4 regions of the Microbulbifer pacificus genome follow, and region 2 is predicted to be linked to each of the others. Evidence: predicted binding sites of a transcription regulator. Region 2 holds the regulator's gene; each other region holds the start of a gene.
What was found. The regulator LexA, encoded in region 2, represses DNA repair genes until DNA is damaged. The targets are predictions, from matches to a motif close to ACTGTNTNTANANACAGT.
Positions count from the first base shown of each region.

Region 1: a site for LexA is predicted at 1,834-1,851, ahead of uvrD (DNA helicase II). Genes of this name have one in related genera too.
Region 3: a site for LexA is predicted at 1,415-1,432, ahead of recA (recombinase RecA). Genes of this name have one in related genera too.
Region 4: a site for LexA is predicted at 1,390-1,407, ahead of recN (DNA repair protein RecN). Genes of this name have one in related genera too.

Region 1 is NZ_CP137555.1:2,254,935-2,258,132, reverse strand. It holds gene uvrD (DNA helicase II) at 1-1,800, opposite strand, end outside; gene hexR (transcriptional regulator HexR) at 2,101-2,955, shown strand; gene R5R33_RS09745 (DUF4153 domain-containing protein) at 2,968-3,198, shown strand, end outside.
Region 2 is NZ_CP137555.1:4,089,608-4,092,805, reverse strand. It holds gene R5R33_RS17310 (DUF6763 family protein) at 138-470, shown strand; gene R5R33_RS17305 (LOG family protein) at 612-1,253, opposite strand; gene lexA (transcriptional repressor LexA) at 1,445-2,053, shown strand; gene R5R33_RS17295 (hypothetical protein) at 2,171-2,425, opposite strand; gene R5R33_RS17290 (DUF6586 family protein) at 2,526-3,053, opposite strand; gene topA (type I DNA topoisomerase) at 3,062-3,198, opposite strand, start outside.
Region 3 is NZ_CP137555.1:753,264-756,461, forward strand. It holds gene R5R33_RS03395 (regulatory protein RecX) at 1-325, opposite strand, end outside; gene recA (recombinase RecA) at 328-1,359, opposite strand; gene R5R33_RS03405 (CinA family protein) at 1,491-2,015, opposite strand; gene R5R33_RS03410 (hypothetical protein) at 2,046-2,561, opposite strand; gene R5R33_RS03415 (LysE family translocator) at 2,623-3,198, opposite strand, start outside.
Region 4 is NZ_CP137555.1:3,020,854-3,024,051, forward strand. It holds gene recN (DNA repair protein RecN) at 1-1,364, opposite strand, end outside; gene grpE (nucleotide exchange factor GrpE) at 1,671-2,264, shown strand; gene dnaK (molecular chaperone DnaK) at 2,396-3,198, shown strand, end outside.

The DNA.
Region 1 (3,198 bases), 1.8 Mb from region 2:
TCCGGGCTCCTGCGCGGACATCTTGTGCGGGAACAAGTTTTCTTCCACCCCGGCCATGAATACCAGCGGGAATTCCAGGCCCTTGGCCGAGTGCAGCGTCATTAGCTGCACCGCGTCCTCGAACTCGTCCGCCTGGCCCTCGCCGGCGTCCAGTGCCGCACTGTCGAGGAACTGGTTCAGCAGCGGCACTTCCTCTTCCTCCACCACTTCGCCGTCGGCGTCGGTGGCCTGGGGCGCACCATCGAAGGCGCGGCAGGCGCTGACCAGCTCCTGCAAGTTCTCCACCCGGGTCTGGCCTTTCTCGCCTTTTTCCTTGCTGTGGAAATCCATCAAACCGGTCTGTTCGATGGCCATCTCGGCGATATGGTCGAGGGTCTTGTCGATGCTCTCTTCTTCCAGCGCATCGATCAGACTGAGGAAGCCCGCCAGCGAACTGCCGGCGCGGGCCGCCAGCACTTTCTGCTGCAGCATCTTCTCCGCCGCCGCCCACATGGAACTGCCATGCTCGCGCGCGAACTCGCGCACCATATCCACGGTGCGCGCGCCGATGCCGCGGGTCGGGGTGTTTACCACCCGCTCGAACGCGGTGTCGTCATGACGGTTGGTGAGCAGGCGCATGTAAGCGAGCGCGTTCTTGATCTCCAGGCGCTCGTAGAAGCGCTGGCCGCCGTAAATGCGGTAGGGCACCTGTTCCCGCAGCAAACCTTCTTCCAGCACCCGTGACTGGGCGTTGGAGCGGTACAGGATGGCGACGCTGTCGCGGCGGTTGCCGTCGCGCACCCAGTCGCGGATACGCTCGACGATAAAGCGCGCCTCGTCCTGCTCGTTGTACGCAGAGTAGAGCGCGATGGGCTCGCCTTTCTCGCCCTCGGTCCACAACTCCTTGCCGAGGCGGCCGGTGTTGTGGGCAATGACCGCGTTGGCGGCGTTGAGGATGGTGCTGGTGGAGCGGTAGTTCTGTTCCAGGCGTACCGTCTGCACCGCTTTGCGGTCCAGCTCGAAGTGCTGGATGTTTTCGATCTTGGCGCCGCGCCAACCGTAGATGGACTGGTCGTCGTCACCAACGGCGGTGATATGGCACTCGTCGCCGGCCAGCAGGCGCAGCCAGGCGTACTGGATCGTATTGGTGTCCTGAAACTCGTCGACCAGGATGTAAGGAAAGCGGCGGCGGTAGTGGGCGAGAATGCCGTCGTTATTCAGCAGCAATTCGTGGGCGCGCAGCAGCAGCTCGCCAAAGTCGACGAGACCGGCGCGCTGGCAGGCCTCTTCGTAGGCGGCGTAGATACGCACCATGGTCTGCAGCCAGGGGTCGCCACTCAGCTGGATGTACTGGGGGCGCAGGCCTTCGTCTTTCTGTGCACCGATCCACCACTGGGTCTCCCGCGGAGCCCACTTCTTATCATCGAGCCCCAGCTCGTTCTGCACCCGCTTGATCAGGCGCAGCTGGTCGTCGCTGTCGAGAATCTGGAAATTCTGCGGCAGTTTGGCTTCCTGCCAGTGAGTGCGCAGCAGGCGGTGGGCTAGCCCGTGGAAGGTGCCCACCCACATACCGAAGGTGTTTACCCCCAGCAGCTCCTCGATGCGCCCGCGCATCTCGCGCGCGGCCTTGTTGGTAAATGTCACCGCCATGATGGAGTAGGGCGATGCGCCCTCGACCATCATCAGCCAGGCGATGCGGTGCACCAGCACGCGGGTCTTGCCCGAGCCGGCACCGGCGAGAACCAGTTGGTTACCCGGCGGCGCGGCTACGGCCTCGCGCTGGGCGTCGTTCAGGGGGTCTAAAAGTTCAGATACGTCCATGGGCGGCGATTGTATCAGAGGAAAGAAAAGGAACCTGTTTATATGAACAGGTTTTTGATGACCAACTGAACCCGGATGCGAGGGGCCTGATGCCGGGTACGGCTTTGCGAGACCGTCTGCGGCCTGGATGGCCGCAGCCGAGCCCCCAGGGATGGGTTGAGGGGGGGCGCCTAGCTCGTGTCCCGCAAAGGCAAACCCGGTAGCAAGCCCGCCACTGCGCCTCCTACAACGTCCATCAGCGCTCGCCAGCATCCCGCCATGCCGCTAAACTGCACGACTTGAACCAGAGAAGGTAATGTCGTGAAGCCAGCGGAAGTCACGCAGAAAATCAGCGAACAGCTGAGCTCCATGCGCAAATCTGAGCGCAAGGTTGCGGAGTATATCCTCGCCAACCCCGGCGAAATCATTCATATGCGCATCGTCGACCTGGCCACCGAAGCCCAGGTGAGTGAACCGACGGTCGTGCGCTTCTGCCGCGCCGTGGGCTGCTCCGGATTCCAGGAATTCAAGCTCAACCTCGCCCAGCAGCTGGCCTCCAGCCCCAGCTTCGGCCAGATCGCGGTCACCGAGACCGATACCATCGCCGAGTACAAGCGCAAGGTGTTCGACTCCACCGTCGATACCCTGCTGAACGTGCGCGACAAGATCGACAACCGCGCTCTGGAGGCGGCCATCACCGCCATCGCCGCTGCCAAACGCGTCGAATTCTTCGGTTTCGGCGCCTCAGGTGCCGTAGCCGCCGACGCCAAACACAAATTCTTCCGCCTGCAACTTGCCGCCGCGGCCCACTCAGACCACCACATGCAGAGCATGTCCGCCATGGGCATGGAGCCGGGCGACGTGGTGGTGGCCATCTCCCAGAGCGGACGCACTTCCTCGCTGCTGCGCTCCATGGAAATGGCCAAGGCCCAGGGCGCCACGGTGATCGGCCTGGGCCCCAGCGGCTCGCCTGTGACCCGAAAGTCCACCATTCCACTGGAGGTGGACGTGGAAGAGGACATCGAGCTGTACACGCCGCTGTCCTCGCGCATCGCGCATCTGGTGGTGATCGACGTCCTCGCCATCGGCGTGGCACAGCGCAAGGGACCGCAGCTGCAGGAGCACCTGCTAAAACTGAAGAAGGGGCTGTACAACCTTCGCGAGGAAAAACACTGATCAAGGCGCGATATGCAGGGAAGCAGCGACGAACAGCCGGAAAATTTCTCTGACGCCGAGAGTCTCGGTGCCACCGAGAGGCGCCTGATTCTCACCGCAGCCCTGATCCAGGGGCTTGCGCTTTACGCACTCAAGTTTTTCGCCGCTGTCGACACCTGGTCGCCGGTGTGGCAGTACCTCTGTTACACCCTCGCCATCACCATTCCGCCGCTGGTGATCGTCACCATCGCCCCGCGCCTGGCG
Region 2 (3,198 bases):
CGCCACCCAGGTCACACGCTGTCCACTATTTAACAAATATCGGACTCCCCGGTTACCAGCCTCACTCCACGCACGCTAGATTGGAAATACAGGCCAGTGATTGGCTCCTAGCATTGATAAACAACAGGAGGCATGCCATGGCGAGAATCGCACCGGAAATCGGCAGCTGGTTCGAAAATTTCGACAGTGGAGACCTGTTTGAAGTGGTCGCCGTGGACCAGCCATCCCGCACCATCGAGATCCAGTATCTCGACGGTACGCTGGATGAGATAGATTTTCACAGCTGGCCGCAGTTACCGATTATTGGCGCCGCAGCTCCAGAAGACGCTAACGCCGGTTATGGCACTTGGGCGAAAGAAATGCAGGACGATGAGGATGCCGGGTTTACCAGCCCGATTTTTTCGCCCGCGCAAACCGCGATAGACCGCCTTGAAGGCGAAGCGTTTCCCGGCACCGACGAAAGCAAGTAAGTAGGATTTACTTCAGCCCAAGGGGAATTTGCGCAATAGCCAAACGCCCGCCCGGTGATGGTCATCGATAGCGTAGTGCTGCAGCCATGAAAATGGCGCTGAGTATTGAGGCGCAAGAACATTGGCGAAACACGCTCTTGTTCAATCCTCGCGATGGCGAATGTAGTCGATGATGATCTCCGCCGCCTCATCCACGGTATCTACCAGTTTGAATAAATCCAGATCAGCGGCGTCGATACAAGCGCGCTCAAGCACAGTATTCACCAGCCAGTCCAATAATCCAGACCAGTAGCGCTTGCCGACGAGCACAATGGGAAAGCGCCTAACTTTTTGCGTCTGCACCAGAGTCAGGGCTTCAAACAGTTCATCCATGGTGCCGAAGCCTCCGGGCATGGCGATAAAGCCTACCGCGTGCTTCATGAACATGAATTTACGCACGAAGAAATAACGGAAATTCAGCCGGATATCCAGATACGGATTGGGCGTCTGCTCGAATGGCAGCTCAATATTCAGGCCGATGGAGGCGCCGGCATGGGTGAAGGCACCGCGATTACATGCCTCCATAATGCCCGGACCACCACCGGTAATGACAGGGATGCCCTCGCTGGCCAGTAGCTCGCCGAGGCGCATCCCTTGCTGGTACTCGACCGCGTCTTCCGGGAACCTGGCACTGCCGAATACGGTCACGGCACCTTTAAGGGTAATCAGCCGCTCAATACCATCAACGAGTTCCGACTGAATACGCAGTACACGCCACGCTTCCGGCATCTTTGCATCCAGCATATGCCTGCTCCCTTTCGCTTCCTTCTTATTGTGACAGCGAACCCGGCAGACCTGGTTTGAACCAGATTTTAGATTTCGCCGGTCACCTCAAGTCTAGCAGTACTGACGCAACAGCCCCCTGGATTGCGCGGCAGGAAAATCTGTATATAATCCCAGCAACTGTATATAAATACAGACAAAAGGAAGCGCCCATGACAAACCTTACCGCTCGTCAGGCCCAGGTACTGGAACTGATCAAATCTTATCTGGATGAAACAGGCTATCCGCCCACCAGAGCCGAAATTGCCCAGGAACTGGGTTTCCGCTCACCCAATGCGGCGGAAGAGCATTTGAAAGCACTTGCGCGCAAGGGCGCAATTGAAATGGTGGCCGGTGCTTCCCGTGGCATTCGTATTCCCGGCCACCAGAGTGGTCTGCCCATCGTCGGCCGCGTCGCTGCCGGCAACCCGATTCTGGCGGAAGAAAATATCGAGGAATATTGCGAAATTCCCGCGGAATTTTTCCATCCTCCGGCCGATTATCTACTGCGAGTGCACGGCATGAGCATGAAAAACGCGGGCATCTTCGACGGCGACCTGCTCGCGGTACAGCGCACCGACAATATCCGCAACGGCCAGATTGTGGTGGCCCGGATCGAAGATGAAGTTACCGTCAAGCGCTTCAAGCGTCGCGGCAACCAGGCCATGGTCCAGCTACTGCCAGAAAATGAGGACTTTGACGTTATTGAAGTGGATATGCGTGATAAGAATTTCGCCATTGAAGGTCTGGCAGTGGGCGTGATTCGCCAGAACCCCTATTGATGGGTAAAGTGAGCAGCGCTCGGCTGTGACACCAGCAAATAAAAACGGGGCTCACTGAGCCCCGTTTTTATTTGCTTTGGCTTTTCCTATCGAATTAGGTGCCGAACACTTCACCCGTCAGTGAATGGTGTGTTCGGTAGCCTCGAGCTCATCCTCTTCGAAGGGCTCTGGCTCCAAAGTACCGATCTCCTGCACCGCTTCGATACCCGCCTCCAGCATGGCGCGGGCAATGGCAATCTTGTGCTCGCGCAGAAACTCCAGGCTTTCATCCGAGAAATGGATACGCACCAGCGGGTCCCCCTTGTGACCGGCGCGTCGCAACGCCACATCACCATTGGACAACTCGATGATTTCGTAAGTCTCAGAGGACATTCACTTCTCCAGTTACAGCGTGATTTGACGGCAGTGTAACACAGGGAACAGTGAATCATCAGCGGCCAGACAAGGACAGGCGCGATGGCAGGCCACCGCTCTACCACTCCTGGCCCTGGGCGCGCTGGCGCACCACCAGCTCATTGAGCTGGCGATGCCAGTGCCGAAGACTCTCGCTGTCGAGGCTGGCAGAAAAACTGCTATCCAGCTGACGCAGGGGAATCAGGGTCCGCACGCCGCTGTTGGCGGCGCCAGACTCCTGGGCGCCGCCCGCAGGGCGCCACAGCCCTTGCCAGCAGCGGGCCATGGCATTGAACCAGCTGTCTGGATTTTCCTCGAGCCCGACCAGTTCAGCCACCTCGGCACTGAACTTGCCCCGCGCGGCTGCCATCTCCTGAAGCCGGAGTGCCGTGTCCGGCTCGCCAGCGGGCTTGAAACCCAACTGCAGCTGGTGACCCTGCTCTGCCAGAAATGCGCGATGCGCCCGCCACAGCTGCAGCAGCGTGCCTTCAAGCAGCGCTGCCTGGAGTAGCGGATTGCTTTCGGCTTCACGAACTTCCAGGGACTGCAGTAGCAGCTCGGATTTCCGCAGGGCGGAAACCACAATACCGGTATAGGGGTTGCTCACTGCGCTACCTATTTCGCCGGCGATTTTTTGGCAGGTGCCTTTTTGGCCGCCGCTTTTTTCGCGGTCGCTTTCTTGGCCGGGGCCTTTTTCGCTGCCGCCTTCTTGGGTGCCGCAGATTTGCTGCCGGAATCTTCTACCAGCCACT
Region 3 (3,198 bases), 860 kb from region 2:
GCAATTCCTGACGGATACGCAGTGGCCCCTGCCCCCGGTGTGCCCGCGAGCGGCAGAATACTTCGGCAAAGCGCCGATCGGACTGGTAATTGAGTTCCTGTAGCCGCGCTAAAAGCCTGTCGAAATCGCCGTTGGGGTACTTGGGCTGCAACTTCCGGCGCAACTCCTGGCAGGAGTGCTCGCGGCGGGAGAGAAGGTCGAGCGCAGCGGTGAACAGCGCCTGGAAGGCTTCGGTGGAACCCACCGGAGATGAAAGACTGGAAGAGGAATCACTCTCCGGCAGCCCGCCATGCGAGCCGCCGGAATCAAACTGCGGAAAAGACAAAATCAGTCTTCCGCGGCTTCCACTGCCGCCGGCTGGGCAGCGCCGGTTTCACCCAGCAGCTGGGCACGCAGCTGGGTTTCGATTTCATTACGGATATCCGTGTTTTCCTTCAGGAATTTGGCCGCATTGGCCTTACCCTGACCAATCTTGTCGCCCTTGTAGCTGTACCAGGCACCGGCTTTATCGATCAGGCCCAGCTTGACGCCATAGTCGATGATCTCGCCCAGCAGGTTGGAACCTTCGCCATACATGATCTGGAACTCCGCCTGTTTAAAGGGCGGCGCCACCTTGTTCTTGACCACTTTTACCCGGGTCTCGTTACCGACGACTTCCTCGCCCTCCTTCACGGAGCCGATGCGACGGATATCGAGGCGCACAGAAGAGTAGAACTTGAGTGCGTTACCACCGGTGGTGGTTTCCGGGGAGCCGAACATCACACCGATCTTCATACGGATCTGGTTAATGAAGATACACAGGGTGTTGGTATTCTTGATGTTACCGGTCAGCTTGCGCAGTGCCTGGGACATCAGGCGCGCCTGCAGACCGACATGGGAGTCGCCCATCTCGCCTTCGATTTCCGCACGCGGGGTCAGCGCCGCCACGGAGTCCACAACCAGCACGTCTACCGCGCCAGAGCGCACCAGCATATCCGCCACTTCCAGCGCCTGTTCACCGGTGTCCGGCTGGGACACGATCAGCTCATCGACATTGACGCCGAGCTTTTCTGCGTAGATCGGGTCCAGCGCGTGTTCCGCATCCACGAAGGCGCAGGTACCACCCTTGCGCTGGGCTTCGGCAATCACCTGCAGGGTGAGCGTGGTTTTACCGGAAGACTCCGGGCCATAGATCTCAACAATACGGCCGCGGGGCAGACCGCCAATACCCAGGGCCACATCCAGGCCCAGTGAGCCGGTGGAAATAGCGGGGATAGGCTCGCGTCCCTTTTCCCCCATGCGCATGACGGTGCCCTTGCCAAACTGGCGCTCGATCTGAGACAGCGCTGCCTGTAATGCCTTGTCTTTGTTGGAATCCATGACCTTTCCCGTGTACGTGAAGATTGGTTATGGGGAGGGAGCTTAGAGAAAAATTACTGTATAAGCAACCAGTAATCCGGAATAGGTGGTTCCCGGTCGGCAAAATCCACCGGGAACGTCTAGAGGGGAAATTATTTGCGATGGGCCTCGGCAATCGACAACAGGCCCCGCAGCGCTTCGGCCACCGTCTGCTCCTGAATCTCACCGCGGGTGCCATGAAAATGCATACAGCGAGCGTCCGCCTGCAACGGCTCCTGCCCCACGCCGTGGGCCCAGGCGATCCAGACGGTTCCCACAGGTTTGTCGTCACTGCCGCCATCCGGCCCGGCAATGCCACTGACGGCAACGGCGAGATTGGCATCCAGTCGGCTCAGCACGCCCACTGCCATCTGCCGCACCACCGGTTCACTGACGGCGCCAAACAGCTCCAGGTCTCGCGGGTCCACCCCGAGAAAATCCCGCTTGATGCGGTCTGCGTATGACACCACGGCCCCATCAAACCAGGCAGATGAACCCGGTACTGACGTGATGGCGGCGGCAACGCCGCCTCCGGTGCAGGACTCCGCAGAGGTCACCCGCCACTTCAGTCGCTGTAACTCACGACCCAACGCTTCTGCCAGACCGTAAATATCGAGATCGAGATCGATATCGACCACCCTATTCCCCCCCGGATCAATCGCTGTGGGTCAGATTTCGCTGCGGCCAGATCCGGTTCCCGGCTTGGGCGCGCAACTGGAAAACTGGTAACTCACATTGCCCACCGGGTCGAACCCCAGTTCCAGCGCGGCATCCAACATGCCCGTGGGTATACGGTGCAGCAGGATGTCACCGGTGGCACCACCGCACACCTGGGGATACATACGATCCGTGCGCACCCCACAGCGGGATTCCACCACCTGGATGCCGCTATCCACCAGCTTGCCGCGGCTCTGCTCAACCGTCAGGCCGCCGCCTTCGCACTGCCTGGTTCCACGGGATTCCATCACCCACAGGGTGTCGGTGACTTGCCCCTGGGGCCCAGCGCTCTGGGGGGATGCCGGCACAGAGGTCTCAGTGCTCACGTCTTCGCTGCTCGAATCTTTGGGCGTCATTTTGCTTTCCACCTTACTCGGCTCCGGGGACCTCGCACCGCGATCATCGCAACCGGTGCAAACCAGTGCAGTGAGTGCCACCATCGCCACCATCCATTTTCCGAAACTCATAGTCTGCTCCTCAGTCTTTTCCCGGTCACCGGCCACTTGCGAAAAATCCGCGCTGGTCCTGTCAGCTTAGCGCGAGCCAAACGCCCACGCCCAGCATCAGGGTTCCAGCCATCCGGTTCATCAACCGCACATTCTCACCCCGATGCAACAGCCGGCTCAAGCTGCGACCACCGCCGGCGTAGATCAGCAGGCAGATGAACTCCAGCAACAAGATAATCGCCAGCAGGATACTCATCTGAGGCAGCAGGGGCTGATCCTGCCGGATAAACGGCGGCAACAGCGCGATAAAAAACGCCCAGCCTTTTGGGTTTGCCACCGCGGTAACAAATCCCTGTGCTATCAGGGAGGTGGCGGACATCACCGGCTGCCCCTGTGCACTCGGCTCTACCAGCACGGCGCGCCCCCTCGCCCGCCACATCTGCACGCCCAGATAGGCGAGATACACGGCGCCGCAATATTTGAACGCCTGGAACGCGGTGGGGTACTTCAGCATAAACGCCGCTATCCCGAGCACCGCTGCGATGGCTACCGTCGCAACGCCGCACAGTTCACCAAGCATCATCCACAGGGTGCGGCGCACCCCGAACGTCATGCCCATGGTGAGCGCCAAGGTCATGCACATCCCCGGGGTGATGGA
Region 4 (3,198 bases), 1.1 Mb from region 2:
AACACCAGGGTGGGGGTGCGGGAGGTCTGCGCGGTGACCACCTGGATGGCCAGACTGACCCGCGACAGTTCGCCGCCGGAGGCAATCTTGCCGAGCGCGCGCGCGGGCTGGCCCGGGTTGGTGGCAATCAGGATTTCCACTTCCTCGAGGCCGGTGGAGGCTGGCTTTTCCAGTTCGGTCAGCGCCAGTTCTACCCGCGCGTGGGGCATTGCCAGGTCCGCCAGCTGGGCATTGACTGCCTCCGCGAGTTTCTTGGCCGCGGCGGCACGCAGCTTGCTGAGCTTGCCAGCACTGGCGCGGAAGGCCTTTTCCAGCCGTTCACATTCCCCGGCCAGTTTGTCCAGCGCATCCGGTGCGCCAATTTCGTCCAGCTCCTGCTGCCACTGCAGCTGTACTTCCGGCAGCTGGTCCGGCTGTACCCGGTGCTTGCGGGCGATGGAGTAGATCGCCGACAGGCGCTCTTCCACCTCCGCCAGCCGCTCCGGGTCCATTTCAAAACGGTCGATATGTCGCGACAGGGTACTGGCGGCCTCGTCTATCTGGATACGGGCGCTGTCGAGCATCTGCGCCACGTCCATCAATGCCTGGGTCTGCTCGGGCATGGCGCTGACGAGGTGCAGGGCACGGTGTAACTGCTCGGCGATGTCGCCCTCGCCGCCGTTCAGCAGCGCGGCCAGCTGGTAGCTGCCGTTCAGAATATCGCCGGCGTTGGCCAGCTGGCGCTGTTCGCTTTCCAGCTCGTCCAGTTCACCCGGCTTCAGGTTCAACTGCTCCAGTTCCTGCAGCTGGTATTCCAGCAGGTCGCGGCGGGCCTGGGTTTCCTCGGCGCCGTCGGCCAGCTTACGGTAGCGGCGGTACTGGTCCTGCCAGGTCTTGAAGTGAATACGCACTTCGGCGGACTGCGCCTCGGCGTGGGCGTATTCGTCCAGCAGGCGGCGGTGGGTTTCCTTTTTCAGCAGCGACTGGTGTTCGTGCTGGCTGTGGATGTCGATCAACTGCTCGCCGAGGGCGCGCAGTTGCAGCAGGGTCACCGGTTGGCCGTTGATATAGGCGCGCGAACGGCCGTCGGCACCGATGGTGCGGCGCAGGATCACCTCGCGCCCGGCGTCCAGTTCCTGCTCTTCCAGCCAGTCGCGGGCGTCCCGGTGATTGCTGATATCGAAGGTGGCGTGGATGTCGGCGCGCTGTGCGCCGGCCCGCACCAGCTCGGCATTGCCGCGGTCGCCGAGGGCGAGGCCGAGGGCGTCCAGGGTGATGGATTTACCGGCGCCGGTTTCGCCCGTCAGGGTGCTGGTGCCGGGGCCGAATTCCAGCTCCAGCTGGTCGACCAGGGTGAACTGACTGATAGACAGATGCAGCAACATGGGATCGTGCTTGGTGGTTGTTGATAGTGGTTGTTTATACAGTATTTGGCGGAGAATTTTCAATCACCCCGGGCGTAGATTGCGATGCAATCGTTTTTCGCGGTCCCCGTATCGCCACCTTACTCTGGCAGCTGCCTTCCCGAAGGATGCCAATGAAAAGGTTGCGGGTAGCCGTTTGATGGTGCCCTCCGGCGCTTGAAGTGCGCGGGAGTGCCCCCATATACCCCTGCATTGCCGGTGTTCGCCGGCGTTTTACCGATTTTGATCCAACTGGCAGCAAGCCGACGAGCACAGACGGAGAGAGCAGTGGCCAAAGAGCGCAGCGAAGACCAACAGGAAGAACAGCACATCGAGACCGCCGAAGTCGAGATCCCTACCCCGGAAGAACAGCATGCGGCGGAAGAGGTTCTGCAGGAAGAACTCGCGGTAGAGAGTGCCCAGGAGATTGAGATCGCCTCACTGCACCAGCAGCTGGCCGAGCACAAAGACATGGTGCTGCGCGCCCAGGCCGATGTGCAGAATGCCCGCCGCCGCGCTGAAATGGATGTGGAAAAGGCGCACAAGTTCGGAGTGGAAAAACTGCTCAAGGACCTGCTGCCGGTAGTCGACAACCTGGACCGCGCCCTGGCCACCATCGACAGCGAGCACGAGGCACACAAGGCCGTGGTGGAAGGTATCGAGCTGACCCGCAAGTCCTTCCTCGACACCCTGACCCGCAACGGCGTTGAGGTGGTTGACCCCGCGGGCGAGCCTTTCGACCCGGAACTGCACCAGGCCATGACCCAGGTGCCCAATGGCAACGTGGAGCCGAACACTGTGCTCGACGTGTTCCAGAAGGGCTACCGTCTGCACGGCCGCCTGCTGCGCCCGGCGATGGTGGTGGTCAGTAAGGCACCCTGATTCAGTTTGACGGCCGCCCTTGAAAACGAAACGGCGGCACCAATATAAGAAGCAACCGAATACAACCGCGCAGCGCCGGGTTCCGGAAAACAGTACAGAACCGGCGTGCGCCGCAAAGAGGATACAGACCAATGGGAAAAATCATCGGCATCGACCTGGGTACCACCAACAGCTGTGTAGCGGTACTGGATGGTGACAAGGCGCGCGTTATTGAGAACGCGGAAGGCGATCGCACTACCCCGTCCATCGTTGCGTTTACCGACGACAACGAGGTTCTGGTAGGCCAGTCCGCCAAGCGTCAGGCAGTTACCAACCCGACCAACACCCTGTTCGCGGTGAAGCGCCTGATCGGCCGTAAGTTCAAGGACGATGTGGTACAGAAAGACATCAAGATGGTGCCTTACTCCATCGTTGAAGCCGACAACGGCGACGCCTGGGTACAGGTAAAAGGCGACAAGAAAGCACCGCCGCAGATCTCTGCCGAAGTGCTGAAAAAGATGAAGAAAACCGCGGAAGATTTCCTCGGTGAGAAAGTAGATGCCGCGGTAATCACCGTACCGGCCTACTTCAACGACTCCCAGCGTCAGGCCACCAAAGACGCCGGCCGCATTGCCGGTCTGGACGTCAAGCGCATCATCAACGAGCCCACCGCGGCTGCGCTGGCCTACGGCCTGGACAAGAAGGGTGGCGACCGCACCATCGCGGTATACGACCTGGGTGGCGGTACCTTCGATATCTCCATCATTGAAATTGCCGATGTCGACGGCGAAATGCAGTTTGAAGTGCTGTCCACCAACGGTGACACCTTCCTCGGCGGTGAAGACTTCGACCTGCGCCTGATCGATTACCTGGCCGAGCAGTTCAAGAAGGAGCAGGGCATCGACCTGAAAGGCGACCCGCTCGCCATGCAGCGCCTGAAGGAAGCGGCCGAGAA